Regions from separate parts of the Solibacillus sp. FSL W7-1436 genome, predicted to be linked through region 1. Evidence: a T-box and tRNA genes for the amino acid it is inferred to sense, from the RefSeq annotation. Region 1 holds a T-box; the other holds one or more tRNA genes.
What was found. The T-box of region 1 lies ahead of cysS (cysteine--tRNA ligase). A T-box ahead of a tRNA ligase gene usually reads a tRNA of that ligase, here a tRNA-Cys.

Region 1 (8,047 bases):
AATGTAACTGTACCTGTTTTAGGGTTTGGCATTAAACCTTTAGGACCTAATACACGACCTAATTTACCAACTTCACCCATCATGTCAGGAGTTGCAACGATTACATCGAAATCAAACCAACCTTGTTGGATTTTTTGGATGTATTCTGCATCGCCCACATAGTCAGCGCCAGCAGCTTCTGCTTCTTTAAGTTTATCGCCTTTAGCGAAAACTAATACGCGTTGAGTTTTACCAGTACCGTGTGGTAATACTACCGCACCACGGATTTGTTGGTCGTTTTTACGAGTATCGATACCTAATTTGAATGCTACTTCTACAGTTGCATCAAAGTTTACAGTGCTTGTTTTTTGCGCTAACGCTACTGCTTCTTCAACAGAGTATAAAGTTGCGCGGTCGATTAATTTAGCTGCTTCTTGCAGTTTTTTACCTTTTTTAGCCATTATAATTTCCTCCTTGATTGTGGTTGTAACGGATTTGACCTCCCACGAATAAAGGTTGCGCACTCATCAAACAAGTATCCGAGTGCAGCAACCTTCCAAAAACAAAAACATCATCAAGTGTTGAAGATGGGATTAGTCTTCGATCGTAATACCCATGCTTCGCGCAGTACCTTCAACCATTAACATAGCAGCTTCAACTGAAGCAGCGTTAAGGTCTGGCATTTTTTGTTCAGCGATTTCGCGAACTTTATCACGTTTAACCGTTGCGACTTTTTTACGATTTGGTTCACCAGATCCAGATTGGATACCAGCAGCTACTTTAAGTAATACTGCAGCTGGCGGAGTTTTCGTAATAAAAGTGAATGAACGGTCTTCAAATACTGAAATTTCAACTGGAATGATAAGACCAGCTTGATCAGCAGTACGAGCGTTAAATTCTTTACAGAATCCCATAATGTTTACACCTGCTTGACCTAATGCAGGACCAACCGGTGGCGCTGGGTTTGCTTTACCAGCAGGGATTTGAAGTTTTACAACTTTAATAACTTTTTTAGCCACGAGACACACCTCCTTAAGTCCGTGATGTGGTAACTGGGTTGCCCCTCCCACTCAAATATCTGTTCGTCAGCTAACTTGCCGATAACATTAAAACTAATTATAATCATACGTCCAAAAGTTGGACAGTCTGACCTTTGAAATGATAACACTTTTAAATTACTTAATCAAGTATAAATAATTCTATATTTTTTGAACTTGGTTAAAGTCTAACTCCATTACTGTTTCGCGACCGAACATATCAACAAGAACTTTTAATTTTGCTTTGTCGACATCTACTTCTTCTACGCGGCCTTGGAAATGTGCGAATGGTCCTTCAAGAACTTCTACAACTTCACCGACAGTAATTTCAACTTCACCTAATAATGTTTCATTCATACCCATTTGCGCAAGCAGACGTTCCGCTTCTTCCGGTAATAACGGAGTCGGTTTTACACCGCCGCCTGAAGAACCGATAAATCCTGTAACGCCAGGTGTATTACGAACAACATACCAAGCATCATCTGTCATGATTAATTCTACTAAAACGTAACCCGGGAAGATTTTACGCATTACCGCTTTTTTCTTACCGTCTTCTTTTACATCGATTTCTTCATGCTCAGCTACGATTACACGGAAAATTTTATCTTGCATTCCCATCGTTTCCACGCGTTTTTCAAGATTTGCTTTCACTCGGTTTTCATAACCTGAATACGTATGAACTACATACCAATTTTTCTCCATATAGGTAGGACTAAATCGTCCGTCCCTCCTTTACATTAAGTGTGTTAGGGTATATATTTCCCTATTCACAAAACTTCAATAATCTATTTCTTTAAATTAAGCTGTCAGCATTTTTTAACAAATGAAAAAACCCGTTATATGGCATGGACGGGCTATTTCGAAATATTAACATGATATAGCTTACAGAGACAAGAACCAACGGAATAATTCTGAGATTCCTAAATCTATTGCTGTAAAGAATAACGCCATCACGACAACTGTTGAAACAACCACTACCGTATACTTCGTTAACTCTTTACTTTTCGGCCAACTTGTTTTGCGCATTTCCGAGCCGACTTCTTGTAGAAAGTTTGTTACTTTACTCATCTTTGCCTAACCTCCGAACAACGAATTAATCTATGTTTCATTTATAACGTTTGTTTATGCATTGTATGCTCATTGCAATGAGAGCAAAATTTCTTCAGTTCTAAACGCTCGGTTGCCCCTTCTTTTTTCGGGACATTATAGTTTCTTGAACCGCACTTTTCGCAACTTAAAACGACTTTCTTTGCCATGTTTATCACCTTTTCGGCAGTTTGTCCTTTAAAGACTAACACCTAAATTTCCCACTGTCAATAAAGGCTCATGGTGTTTAAGTTATTTCTTTTAGTTCAAGATGACGCTCCAATTTACGCTTCACCCGCTGTAATGCATTATCGATGGATTTTACATGTCGGTCCAATTCTTCAGAAATTTCATTATAGGATTGGCCTTCCAAATAACGAACCAATACTTGCTGTTCAAGTTCGCTCAACACTTCGGCCATCTTCTCTTCCAGATAAAGATAATCTTCACGATTGATCATCAAATACTCAGGGTCGTCTGAAATCGGGCTCGTAATAATATCCATCAGCGTACGCTCTGATTCTTCATCGTAAATTGGCTTATCTAAAGAAACATATGAATTTAGCGGAATATGCTTTTGTCTAGTAGCTGTTTTAATTGCCGTAATAATTTGCCGTGTAATGCAAAGTTCTGCAAAGGCACGGAATGACGCCAGCTTGTCCTCCTTAAAATCCCGAATCGCCTTATATAAGCCAATCATTCCTTCTTGGATAATATCTTCTTTGTCTGCACCAATTAAAAAATACGACCGTGCTTTCGCTTTAACAAACAATCGGTATTTTGAAATCAAAAAATCTAGCGCATCTGTATTGCCAAGATGCACTTGTTCTACAAGCTCTTCATCTGTCAAATGTTCAAAACGTAGTACCATTTGTAACTTCTCACTTTTAAGCAATGAAAATCACCTCAGTTACGCTAGAATAATTAGGAATAGTATAACTTAATTGGAAATTACGGGCAATCTATTACTTGAGCCCTCTTCTCCATTTTTCAAACTGCAGTTCTACTTCTTTAGATAGCTTAATTCTTGAGGCCGGTTTTTCGTCGGTCGATTCTTTTACTTTGGATGAAATTTTAGATTGAATAATTTGCATTTCAATTTCAAGCTCACGTGCTGATTTTCTCAATGCACCATGACCAAATACAACGTTTTGTTCAGTCATATCCGATGTTGCAACATGTATTTGGATTTTCCGTCCTTTTAATTCGTTTGATAACTTTTCAATGCGCTCGTCCGCTGTTTCATTTTTACGTGTATAAAGCACTTCCACAGCATGCTGAATATACAGCTGCTCCGTGCCCGGGACAAGATGGGCATCAAATACAACGATAACGCGCCAGCCTGTATGTGCTTTATACTCCGCCATTCGTTCAATTAACCGATCACGTGCATCCTCGAAGTGAGGCTCGCGTAAAGGCCGAAGCTCACTCCATGCACCAATCATGTTATAGCCGTCTACTAGCAATATGTTCTGCATGACCTCATCCGTTAGCTTCTTGTCGTTTGCGGTACACTTCATACATAAGTAATGCCGCTGCTACGGAAGCATTCAATGATGTCACATGACCGACCATTGGCAAGTGATATAAGAAGTCACATTTATCTTTCAAAAGACGGCTCATTCCCTTACCTTCACTACCAATAATTAATGCAAGCGGTAATGTTGCATCCATTTTACGATAATCTGCCGAACCTTTTGCGTCTGTTCCGGCAATCCAAACACCGCGGTCTTTTAGCTCATCCACCGTTTGGGCTAAATTGGTTACACGCACAACAGGTACATGCTCGATGGCACCTGTTGAAGCTTTAGCAACAACTGCTGTCAGACCGACTGCGCGGCGTTTTGGAATAATGATACCATGTGCACCGATTGCATCTGCTGTACGCATGATCGATCCTAAGTTATGCGGATCTTCCAACTCGTCCAATATTAAAAAGAACGGATCTTCGTTTTTTGCCTTTGCTGCTTCAAACAAATCGTCCAATTCTGCATAGTCATATGCCGCGACCGATGCCACAATTCCCTGATGGTTTTCTGCAAGTTTGTCGACCTTTTGCTTTGGTACAAACTGAACAAGGACACCTTGCTCTTTCGCTAAGTCCATCAGCTCCTGTACACCTGTTTTTTTAACGCCTTCAGCAATCCATAGCTTATTGATTTCCCGGCCTGCGCGAAGTGCCTCAAGTACCGGATTTTTCCCTGCAATCATTTCTCCTGATAATTCTTCCTGGGCAGTTTGCGGTTTTTCTTGTTGCTTTTTCTCATGAGTTTTAAAAGTATCTGCTTTTTTATCGCGACTTTTAAAATCTTTTGGTTTACGATTTTGCTGTCTTTTCTCTGCCATAGTTACACTCCTTTTGCCTGTTCGACAATCTCGATTGCGTAATCGATTATTTCATTTGCGCGATGATGTTCTTTGCTGAGGAATAAGAAGCCTAAAACTGCTTCAAATCCTGAGCTGTTACGATATGTGCGGACATCTGTATTTTTTGGAACAGATCCTGATTTGGCATTGCGTCCTCTACGGAAAACAGCTTGCTCTTCTTCTGTTAAATAATTCTCTTCAATCATGCGATGCACAATATTGGACTGGGATTTGGCCGAAACATATTTCGTAGCTTCTTTATGCAATGTGTTAGGCTTTGCACGGCCCGACAATATTAAATGTTCCCGAATTCTTTGTTCAAGCACGGCGTCGCCCATATAAGCGAGCGCCAGTGCATTTAACTGTATGACATCATGTGGTGTTAAGTTTTGCATTTACTGTCCTCGTTTCCAGCGTGTACCTTGACGAGTATCCTCAAGAACAATATCCATGCCCAGCAGCTGGTCGCGGATTTCATCTGAACGAGCGAAATCACGATTTTTACGGGCTTGGTTACGTTCTTCGATTAATGCCTCGATTTCTTCATCGAGTAAGCCTGCTTCTACTTTTATATGAATACCCAGTACATTTCCAATTGTATCAAACATCGTTAAAATTGCCTGTAATACTTCTTTATCCGTATTCGCTTCGTTTAAATACACATTGGCAATATGGGAAAGTTCAAATAATGCTGAAACCGCATTTGCTGTGTTAAAGTCATCATTCATTGCATTTTCGAAATCAACTTTAATCTGACTGATTTTTTCAAGCCACTGCTCGCTGTTATCCCCTAAACTTGCCGAAGATGTGAGACGGTGCTCGACATTCGTATAGGATGTACGAATTCGGTCTAAACCACTTTTCGCTGCTTCCACTAAATCCTGAGCGAAGTTAATCGGATTACGGTAATGAACTGACAGCATAAAGAAACGCAACACTTGCGGGTCGATTTGCTTGCGAATATCATTCACTAATATAAAATTACCCAGTGATTTCGACATTTTTTCATTATCAATATTAATATAGCCATTATGCATCCAATAACGCGCAAATGTTTTATCATTATGCGCTTCGGATTGGGCAATTTCATTTTCGTGGTGAGGGAATGTTAAATCCTGTCCACCTGCGTGAATATCGATTGTATCACCTAAGTGCTCACGCGCCATTACAGAACATTCAATATGCCATCCAGGACGTCCTTCTCCCCATGGTGATGCCCATTTAATTTCGCCTGCTTTTGCAGCTTTCCATAATGCGAAATCCAACGGGTCTTCTTTTTTCTCGCCCGCTTCAATACGCGCTCCCACTTTTAAATCATCGATCGATTGGTGACTTAATTTTCCGTAACCATTAAATTTACGTGTACGGTAGTAAACATCACCTTGGGATTCATATGCATAGCCTTTGTCGATCAGAACTTCAATAAACGCGATAATATCATCCATATGTTCTGTTACACGCGGGTGCGCATCAGCCTTCTGACATCCAAGTGCCGTAATATCTTCAAAATAAGCAGCAATAAAACGATTTGTTAATACAGATGTTTCTTCGCCCAACTCATTTGCTGCTTTAATAATTTTGTCATCCACATCGGTAAAGTTTGAAACGAATTTCACTTCGTAACCTGCATACTGTAAATAGCGACGTACTGTATCATAGACGATTACCGGGCGGGAATTTCCAATATGGATGTAATTGTATACAGTTGGTCCGCATACATACATTTTTACTTTACCTTCCTCCAACGGAATAAATGGTTCTTTTTGTCTTGTCAACGAATTGAAAATTTGAATCGTCATATTGCCTCTCCTTTTTCATTGTACTCTTAAAAATTCTATCGGGTTAATTTGTAATTTTAATTAAAAAAACGCCTCCATCACCTTGAAAAGGTGACAGAGACGCTAGATGCGCGGTTCCACTCTGGTTGAAAAAGCAACAATACTTTTTCCGCTTGAAGTCCTGTAACGTGGACAAATCGATTTAACCTACTTCAATTTCAGTTAAATACTCAAAGGTGCATTTCGGCTTTGCCCTAACCTGGATCACTTTCAGCCGGTGGTGATCCTCTCTAATAAGGGGTGCGCAGCGTACTTCTCCTTCTCAACGTGCTATCTTTTATGCAATTTACATTCATTTTACATCTATTTTCAGAAAAATCAATCATTATATCCATATGAACAATCCGGTAGCTAATTCCAAATGTTTCAAAATGGATTACTGTGCAAATTTTTCAACACGGGCAATTGTTTTTTCCTTGCCAAGTAAAGCGATGGCATTCGGCAGTTCCGGACCATGTGTTTGACCAGTCGTCACAACACGGATTGGCATAAACAGATTTTTCCCTTTTACGCCCGTTTCTTTTTGAACAGCTTTAATAGCTGCTTTAATCGAAGCGGCATCAAAAGATTCCAAAGCTTCTAATTGAGTTTTAAATGAAGCCATAACAGCCGGCACTGTTTCACCAGCCAACACTTCGTTTGCTTCTTCATCATATGCAATTTCTTCTGTGAAAAATAGGCTCGATAACTCTACGATTTCTGCCCCGAAGCTCATTTGCTCATGGTAAAGAGCGATTAAATCAGAAGCCCATGCATGTTGTTCTTCAGATAATTCTTCCGGAAGTAAGCCGGCTTTTTGCAAGTGCGGCAACGCTAAAGCAACTACCTCTTCATGAGACATTTTTTTAATATACTGGTTGTTCATCCATGTCAATTTTGTTTTATCGAACATTGATGGTGATTTTGATAAGCGCTTTTCATCAAACAGCTTTACAAATTCGTCATGTGAGAAGATTTCTTCTTCTCCCTCAGGTGACCAGCCAAGTAATGCAAAGAAGTTAAACATCGCTTCCGGTAAGTAGCCTAGGTCCTTGTATTGTGTAACGAACTGGATGATTGACTCATCACGTTTTGATAATTTTTTACGCTCTTCATTTACGATTAATGTCATATGACCATATTGCGGATATTCCCATCCGAATGCGTCAAAGATCATCATTTGTTTTGGTGTGTTTGATAAATGCTCTTCACCACGGAATACATGTGTAATTTCCATGAAGTGATCATCCAGCACTACCGCATAATTGTATGTTGGGATACCGTTTGCTTTTACAAGTACCCAGTCGCCGATATCTTTTGATTCGAATGATACTTCGCCGCGAACTAAGTCAGTGAAACGATACGTAACATTTTCAGGAACACGCATACGAATTGTGTGCGGGATACCAGCAGCTTCTTTTTCAGCAACTTCCTCTGCAGTTAAATGACGGCATTTCCCATCATATGCAGGTGCAGCAACACCTTGCGCTTTTTGTTTTTCGCGTGATGCTTCAAGCTCCTCTGAAGTACAGAAACATTTATACGCTTGTCCGTTTTCAAGCATTTTTTCTGCATGCTCTTTGTAAATATCAAGACGCTCCATTTGACGGTAAGGTGCATATGGTCCGCCGATATCAATAGACTCATCCGGCATAATACCTAACCAGCGTAAATTATCAAGTTGAGAAGCTTCCCCACCCTCTACATTACGCTCAATATCTGTATCTTCAATACGTACTACAAAAGTACCGTTGTGATGTT
Region 2 (8,047 bases), 470 kb from region 1:
AATTGCCCCGGTGCGACGATCGCTCCTGTTGGACATACATCGATACATAATGTACAGTCACCGCATTCATCTTCCATCGGTGTATCAGGAGCAAACGGGATGTTCGTAATAATTTCCCCTAAATAGACGTACGAACCAAATTCAGGTGTAATAATAGAGCAATTTTTGGCGCTCCAGCCGATTCCTGCCCGTTCGGCAACCGCACGATCCACCAGTTCCCCGGTATCGACCATTGATTTCACCTTTACATTCGGCACACGTTCCTGCAGCCAGGCTTCAATAAGCTGCAGACGTTCACGGACTGCCGTGTGATAATCAATCCCCCATGAAGCACGGCAAAAGATGCCGCGACGCTCCCCTTTTTTCCCTTGTGGGGCATCTTGCATTCGGGAAGGATACGCAATGGCAATCGCAATAATACTTTCTGCTTCATCTAATAATTTTAAAGGCTCTGTCCGCAGCTCTATATTTGCTTCTTCAAAGCCCGATTGGTATGCTAATTGTTGCTGACGACGCAGACGATTCTTCAATTCATGAAACGGAGCAGCGGTCGTAAATCCGATTTTATCAACACCAATGGATGCTGCATATTTCACTAAATCTTCTTGAAGTTGATGAACTTTCATTTCACATGCTCCTTTCAAATGATACAATAAATATAAATTTATTTCGTATTACATAATTTAGTATTTTTCCCATTAAAAACAATGTAAGAAGGTGTTCTACATGAATATTTCAATAAATGAAGCTCTTTTTTCTGTAAATGAACAATTAAAAATTGGCCTCATCCATTATAGCAAAATTATCGTTGAAGAATCTCCTCAAATGATTAAAGGACGCACACAACTTTATCAGGAAAATCTGTATTTGGAATTACAGGAAAAACCTGTGACAGAACGACCTGGCATTAAAGAGTGGCGCCAGCTTTGGAAGGCTTTCGGCGGTGATCCGAACCGGTACCGTCACTCTGCGGAAAGTTTAATGCGACGTATCGCTAAACAGCAATATTTAGCACCGTTCCATTCGGCTGTTGATTTAAACAACTTCTTCTCACTGCAATTCGAGATTCCTGTTGGTATCTATGATTTAAATGCTATTGAAGGCGATGTGGAAATCGAAGTAGGCAATGAGACAACAAGCTATGAAGGGATTAACGGACGCTTCAATTCATTGGAGAATATCATCCATTCAAAAGATGCGCTCGGCCCATTCGGCAGCCCCTTTGTTGATTCAAAAAGAACGGCCGTAACAGAAGCTACGACAAATGCGCTGCAAATCTTTTATTTACGCCCTTCCTTAAGTGAAGAAGAAGCAACTAAACTATTGAGCAGTGCAGGGAACATGTTTACACAAATTAGCGGTGGCGAATATGAAGTACATATTCTAGCAAAGGAAAATTCAAAAGTTCAATTTTAAGGAGTGGAATCATTTGAGTATTAACTTAGCTGAGGCAGTAAAATTAAAAAGTATAATAACGAAGAGAATTCAGGAACGCACAATACAAGTACATTCATTAACACATGTCATCATTGAAAAAGGCGAACAGCCAAAAACCCCTGACTATTCTCTTGAAATGCTTGAAGCTGAGCTAAAAGAGCTTCGCTATGATTCACGTAAGCTTGATGCCCTTATCTACCGTGCGAACATCGACAATACGGTTGTATTTAAAGATGAGGAAATGCCCATTGTCGAAGCGATTGAACTGGCCAGCCAATTGCGCGCAGAAGCACAATTTTGTAAAAATCTTGGTTCTGAAGAGAAAGAAGCTTTTTACCATAATTCCGGTGATGCAATGCTTTACCGCGTGGCGTTGTACGATCCAATGACATATCGGAACCGCGCAAACGAGCTTGAAAAGGAAGCACATCGCCTTTCCAATTTAATTAATGCCAAAAACTATCAAGTTGAAATCGACTTTGACGACAGCAATTATTTCTAAACCTGGGGCGGTGAGACTCCAAACTAGGTAATAACGAGCGATTTATGCTTCGGCATTTCCAACAACTAGTCAAACCAATCACTCTTTACCGTTTACAATGTTACCTTTCACTCATAACCAACCATAGTAAAGGCAAACACAAACTTTTAGAGTAATTTTGCTCGCTCGTTATTAAAAGACACCTGCTCACATTTGTGAAAAGGTGTCTTTGCTTTTAAAACATATAATTCCTATTCTACACCCGGTAAAATTCTTAATGCCTTTTCATCAGCGTCCAATATTACGTCCACACCTAATGGAATCGCAATATTCGGTTCGCAGTGGCCAATTTTAAACCCGGCCAACACTGGTTTGTTAAACGGCTTCAAATACCCTTCGATTACCTTCAATACATCTTCATAGCTGTATGTATCATCCGACATATTAAAGTCTGCTATAACAAAGCCTGCTGCAAGCTCCAGCTTTCTTGAAAGACGCAGCTGGTTCAGCATTAAATCAATTTGCTCGATTGTTTCCCCTATGTCTTCAAGCAGTAAAATTTTATTGCGCACATCAATTTCAAATTTCGTCCCAAGTGTACTGACAATACGGTTTAAATTTCCGCCTGTCAATTCGCCGCGTACAACTCCCGGCACAACGGTCGTTAATGGTGAAATACTTTCCGTATACTGAATTTCAATCGGTTGGAACAGCTGCTGGAACATCTTTTTAGAAAGAGTATCCAGCTCCCCTTTTGGACTGGACATCATCGGACCATGGAATGTCACTAAATTTGCAAACTCGTTTACTTGAGTATGTAGAGCCGTCACATCGGAAAAGCCCCAAATAATTTTCGGATTGTCCTCGATTAACGGGTAGCTTATTTTATCGATAATTCTTGAAACTCCATAGCCTCCCGTCAATAAAAAGACTGCCTTCACTTCAGGATCAACAATCATCTGATGGAAATCTTTAATCCGCTCCTCATCGGTACCTGCCAGATAGCCTTCATATGCCTGCACCGTATTTCCAAGCTTATATTTTAAACCCAGCTCTTCTAAAAACGCTAATTTATCACCTAATGATTCTATCTTAAGCGGACTGCTTAAATTAACTAAACCTACAGTATCGCCGTGCTGTAATCTTGCTGGTCGAATTTTCATGTTAATGACCTCCTTTTACTTCTGTCGCTATTGTATCATAGCGTTTTATGTAAAGCGCATTGCAAATTCCATGTGGTTGTCCCTATAATAGGTAAAATCATTTTTCCAATATAAGGAGATGTATAATAATGAAATTTCCACCACAGCTACTGCTCATTTTAGCTACTTTATTATGGGGCGGTAACTTTGTAATTGGACGAGCTGTTTCCGGAGATATTCCTCCGATTACACTTGCCTTTTTACGATGGATTGTCGCTTTTCTCGTATTTTTTCCTATTGCTTACCAACGTACGAAAAAAGAATGGCCTGCGCTCAGACAGCATTGGGATGCAGTCATCATTTTAGCACTAACAGGAGTAGCAGCCTTCAATACGCTCGTTTATATCGGTTTACATTATACAACGTCCATCAATGCATCATTAATGAATTCATCAACACCGATTATTATATACATACTGAGCTTCATCTTTTTAAAAGAACGGTTAACAAAATTCCAGTTGACCGGCACGCTGCTGTCATTAGCCGGGGTGCTCTTTATTATATCAGGGGGCTCCTTGCAAAGCCTGCTTTCATTTTCATTCAACAAAGGCGACTTAATCGTAATAATTGCGGTAGTGTGCTGGAGTGTCTATTCATTACTGATTAAAAAATATGCTGGTAAATTGCCTGGGTACTCAACATTTTTAGTGACGATCGCAATCGGAGCTATTATGTTACTCCCATTTGCCCTATATGAACAACTTACAACGTCACAGGCAATCGTATGGAACGCTTCGACAATCGGGGCAATCATATATGTAGGAATCATTGCTTCTATTATTGCCTTTTTAAGCTGGAACACTGGCGTTGTCTCTTTAGGCGCAAATAAAGCCGGTATCTACCTGAACTTTATTCCAGTATTCGCTACAATCTTTGCCGTCCTGTTTTTAAATGAGCAACTCCTTCTTGCCCAAGTAATCGGTGGGATTGCAGTTATTGCAGGGGTATTTATTTCAGCAATAAAATAAAAAGGAGTGCACATTGTATGCACTCCTTTACTTTATTTAACATCTGTATAAATAACGGTTACATCCGGATGATTGTGCAGAGCGCTTGCAGGGAAGTCTTCTGTTACTATCCCACTGCGCAAACGATCAAAGGCCTCTTGTTTTGAAGCACCCGAAATTAACAATACAATCTTTTTGGAACTCAAAATTGTCTTGATGCCCATTGTAATGGCATGTGTCGGCACATCGTCAATGGAATCAAAATAAACTTGGTTCGCTTCACGTGTAGATTGTGCAAGCTCTACAATATTTGTACCTAAATCGAAAGATGTCCCCGGTTCATTAAAACCAATATGTCCATTCACACCAATTCCTAAAAGCTGTATATCAATATTTCCTGCTGCCTTGATCATCGCATCATATTCAGCTGCAGCCTTTTCTAAATTCGTTTTATTGCCTGCTGGTAAATTTATATTTTCACGTTTCATATCAATATGATGAAACAGATGATGATCCATATAATAATGGTAACTCGACTCATTTGCCGGATTAATGCCGATATATTCATCCAGGTTAAAAGATTTCGCCTGTGCAAAAGAGATTTTGCCCTCTTTGTATGCTGCAACCAGTTCTTTGTAAAAGCCTTCCGGAGTCCCTCCCGTAGCTAAACCAAGTACTGTTGCATTATTCTTTTTCAATTGATCTATAAAAATTGTTGCGGCAATTTTACTCATCTCATCATAGTTCGCCGCTTCAATCCATTTCAAATTTGTTGCTACATTCATTTATCCAATTCCCTACTTCCTCATTAAAATAGACATTTATTATTATTTTAATAATATTTTCTTCATTTTATATGCCTTGCATTATAGTGTTCATTCTATAGTAAACTTTTTTAAGAAGCTAGAAAAAAACATCTTATTTCCTATAAAAAGAGCGTGTAATGCCGCAAAATATATATAATTTATGCACCTTCCAAATATAAACGGAGTAAGCGGATGAATATATTGAATAACTTTATTTCACTTTAGGAAGTAGAAAGACCCCTTTTACAATTTTATTATTTATAGAATAATTTTCTTCAGTTAATTTACTGCAATAATTTATTGTTACAGGATTTTTCAAAGGTGAATTGATGAAATAAAAGTTTATACTACATTTAAAATAAGTCACTGAAAGCCAAAAAAACCCTTCAAAGACTATAAAAGCTTTGAAGGGTTTTTTCTGTTGTATTGAACTGATACCGAGTGTGGGACTTGAACCCACACGCCTCGCGGCAACGGATTTTGAGTCCGTCGTGTCTGCCATTCCACCAACTCGGCAAAATAAGGTAAAAAAAAATCGGATTTCCGATTAAGAAAAATATGGAGGCGGCAACCGGATTTGAACCGGTGATAAAGGTGTTGCAGACCTGTGCCTTACCACTTGGCTATGCCGCCATATTTGGAGCGGAAGACGAGGTTCGAACTCGCGACCCCCACCTTGGCAAGGTGGTGTTCTACCACTGAACTACTTCCGCAAATAAAAAAATGGCTGGGGTACCTGGATTCGAACCAGGGCATGACGGAATCAAAATCCGTTGCCTTACCGCTTGGCTATACCCCAATATTCAAAATTTAATATAAAATGGGGCGACTGATGGGAATCGAACCCACGAATGCCTGAACCACAATCAGGTGCGTTAACCACTTCGCCACAACCGCCATTATAATATAATTTTAATACTTAAACCTAAATAAAAATGGGGCGACTGATGGGAATCGAACCCACGAATGCCTGAACCACAATCAGGTGCGTTAACCACTTCGCCACAACCGCCACTATATTATTTTAAGTAATTTTAAGTTATTTGGCAGGGGCAGTAGGAATCGAACCCACACTGACGGTTTTGGAGACCGTAGTTCTACCTTTAAACTATGCCCCTATCAAAAGGATGGTGGAGGGGGACGGATTCGAACCGCCGAACCCTAAGGAGCGGATTTACAGTCCGCCGCGTTTAGCCACTTCGCTACCCCTCCAGGTAATGGTGCCGGCGAAAGGAGTCGAACCCTCGACCTACTGATTACAAGTCAGTTGCTCTACCAACTGAGCTACACCGGCAAAAATATGGTGGGTTTGGACGGAATCGAACCGCCGACACTTAGAGCTTCAATCTAATGCTCTACCAACTGAGCTACAAACCCACAATTTAATGTTTTAAAAATGGCGGTCCCGACCGGGATCGAACCGGCGATCTCCTGCGTGACAGGCAGGCATGTTAACCGCTACACCACGGGACCATTTGGTTGCGGGGGCAGGACTTGAACCTGCGACCTTCGGGTTATGAGCCCGACGAGCTACCACTGCTCCACCCCGCGATAATATTATTTGTTTAATGGTGGAGGATGACGGGCTCGAACCGCCGACCCCCTGCTTGTAAGGCAGGTGCTCTCCCAGCTGAGCTAATCCTCCACTGCTGGATACTTCTTATGTATCTTTTTGGTGACCCGTACGGGATTCGAACCCGTGTTACCGCCGTGAAAGGGCGGTGTCTTAACCACTTGACCAACGGGCCTCAATATAAATAAGCCTGGCGGAGAGTAAGGGATTTGAACCCTTGATGCAGGGTTACCCGCATACACGATTTCCAATCGTGCTCCTTCGGCCACTCGGACAACTCTCCAAGATTTAATGGCTCCGAAGGCAGGACTCGAACCTGCGACCTGCCGGTTAACAGCCGGATGCTCTACCAACTGAGCTACTTCGGAATAATTTTATAACAGCCTAGCGACGTCCTACTCTCACAGGGGGAAGCCCCCAACTACCATCGGCGCTAAAGAGCTTAACTTCCGTGTTCGGTATGGGAACGGGTGTGACCTCTTTGCCATCATCACTAGACTATTTATTCGAAAGACATTACTTATTATACCATACTTTTCTTGTTTGTCAAGTATTTATTACAATAATTTTTCATTCTTTCAAAACTGGATAAACGGTTCATTGAATTTGTGCAATAAAATGTGGTTAAGTCCTCGACCGATTAGTATTCGTCAGCTGCATGCGTCGCCGCACTTCCACCTCGAACCTATCTACCTGATCGTCTTTCAGGGGTCTTACTTACTTGCGTAATGGGAAATCTCATCTTGAGGGGGGCTTCATGCTTAGATGCTTTCAGCACTTATCCCGTCCATACATAGCTACCCAGCGATGCCTTTGGCAAGACAACTGGTACACCAGCGGTATGTCCATCCCGGTCCTCTCGTACTAAGGACAGCTCCTCTCAAATTTCCTACGCCCACGACGGATAGGGACCGAACTGTCTCACGACGTTCTGAACCCAGCTCGCGTACCGCTTTAATGGGCGAACAGCCCAACCCTTGGGACCGACTACAGCCCCAGGATGCGATGAGCCGACATCGAGGTGCCAAACCTCCCCGTCGATGTGGACTCTTGGGGGAGATAAGCCTGTTATCCCCGGGGTAGCTTTTATCCGTTGAGCGATGGCCCTTCCATGCGGAACCACCGGATCACTAAGCCCGTCTTTCGACCCTGCTCGACTTGTAGGTCTCGCAGTCAAGCTCCCTTATGCCTTTACACTCTACGAATGATTTCCAACCATTCTGAGGGAACCTTTGGGCGCCTCCGTTACTCTTTAGGAGGCGACCGCCCCAGTCAAACTGTCCGCCTGACACTGTCTCCTACCCCGCTAAGGGGCATGGGTTAGAAGTTCAATACAACCAGGGTAGTATCCCACCGACGCCTCCTTCGAAGCTGGCGCTCCGAGATCTCTGGCTCCTACCTATCCTGTACAAGTTGTACCAAAATTCAATATCAGGCTACAGTAAAGCTCCACGGGGTCTTTCCGTCCTGTCGCGGGTAACCTGCATCTTCACAGGTACTATAATTTCACCGAGTCTCTCGTTGAGACAGTGCCCAGATCGTTACGCCTTTCGTGCGGGTCGGAACTTACCCGACAAGGAATTTCGCTACCTTAGGACCGT

Region 2: it has a tRNA-Cys gene. The T-box ahead of cysS (cysteine--tRNA ligase) is inferred to sense a tRNA for this amino acid. The anticodon was not compared.

What each region holds. Positions count from the first base shown of each region.
Region 1 covers NZ_JBBOWV010000001.1:1,273,039-1,281,085, forward strand. The annotation lists gene rplA (50S ribosomal protein L1) at 1-440, opposite strand, end outside; gene rplK (50S ribosomal protein L11) at 573-998, opposite strand; gene nusG (transcription termination/antitermination protein NusG) at 1,179-1,718, opposite strand; gene secE (preprotein translocase subunit SecE) at 1,899-2,084, opposite strand; gene rpmG (50S ribosomal protein L33) at 2,126-2,272, opposite strand; gene sigH (RNA polymerase sporulation sigma factor SigH) at 2,350-2,973, opposite strand; gene MKX73_RS06470 (NYN domain-containing protein) at 3,068-3,580, opposite strand; gene rlmB (23S rRNA (guanosine(2251)-2'-O)-methyltransferase RlmB) at 3,585-4,313, opposite strand; gene MKX73_RS06480 (Mini-ribonuclease 3) at 4,451-4,864, opposite strand; gene cysS (cysteine--tRNA ligase) at 4,865-6,268, opposite strand; T-box leader at 6,361-6,582, opposite strand; gene gltX (glutamate--tRNA ligase) at 6,684-8,047, opposite strand, start outside.
Region 2 covers NZ_JBBOWV010000001.1:803,542-811,588, forward strand. The annotation lists gene queG (tRNA epoxyqueuosine(34) reductase QueG) at 1-626, opposite strand, end outside; gene MKX73_RS04055 (B3/B4 domain-containing protein) at 727-1,416, shown strand; gene MKX73_RS04060 (DIP1984 family protein) at 1,430-1,939, shown strand; gene MKX73_RS04065 (S66 peptidase family protein) at 2,170-3,081, opposite strand; gene MKX73_RS04070 (DMT family transporter) at 3,210-4,088, shown strand; gene nagB (glucosamine-6-phosphate deaminase) at 4,121-4,852, opposite strand; tRNA gene MKX73_RS04080 (tRNA-Leu) at 5,309-5,389, opposite strand; tRNA gene MKX73_RS04085 (tRNA-Cys) at 5,433-5,506, opposite strand; tRNA gene MKX73_RS04090 (tRNA-Gly) at 5,512-5,586, opposite strand; tRNA gene MKX73_RS04095 (tRNA-Gln) at 5,598-5,672, opposite strand; tRNA gene MKX73_RS04100 (tRNA-His) at 5,695-5,770, opposite strand; tRNA gene MKX73_RS04105 (tRNA-His) at 5,810-5,885, opposite strand; tRNA gene MKX73_RS04110 (tRNA-Trp) at 5,918-5,991, opposite strand; tRNA gene MKX73_RS04115 (tRNA-Tyr) at 6,002-6,085, opposite strand; tRNA gene MKX73_RS04120 (tRNA-Thr) at 6,092-6,167, opposite strand; tRNA gene MKX73_RS04125 (tRNA-Phe) at 6,175-6,250, opposite strand; tRNA gene MKX73_RS04130 (tRNA-Asp) at 6,271-6,346, opposite strand; tRNA gene MKX73_RS04135 (tRNA-Met) at 6,350-6,424, opposite strand; tRNA gene MKX73_RS04140 (tRNA-Val) at 6,443-6,518, opposite strand; tRNA gene MKX73_RS04145 (tRNA-Glu) at 6,547-6,621, opposite strand; tRNA gene MKX73_RS04150 (tRNA-Ser) at 6,638-6,729, opposite strand; tRNA gene MKX73_RS04155 (tRNA-Asn) at 6,739-6,814, opposite strand; rRNA gene rrf (5S ribosomal RNA) at 6,829-6,944, opposite strand; rRNA gene MKX73_RS04165 (23S ribosomal RNA) at 7,067-8,047, opposite strand, start outside.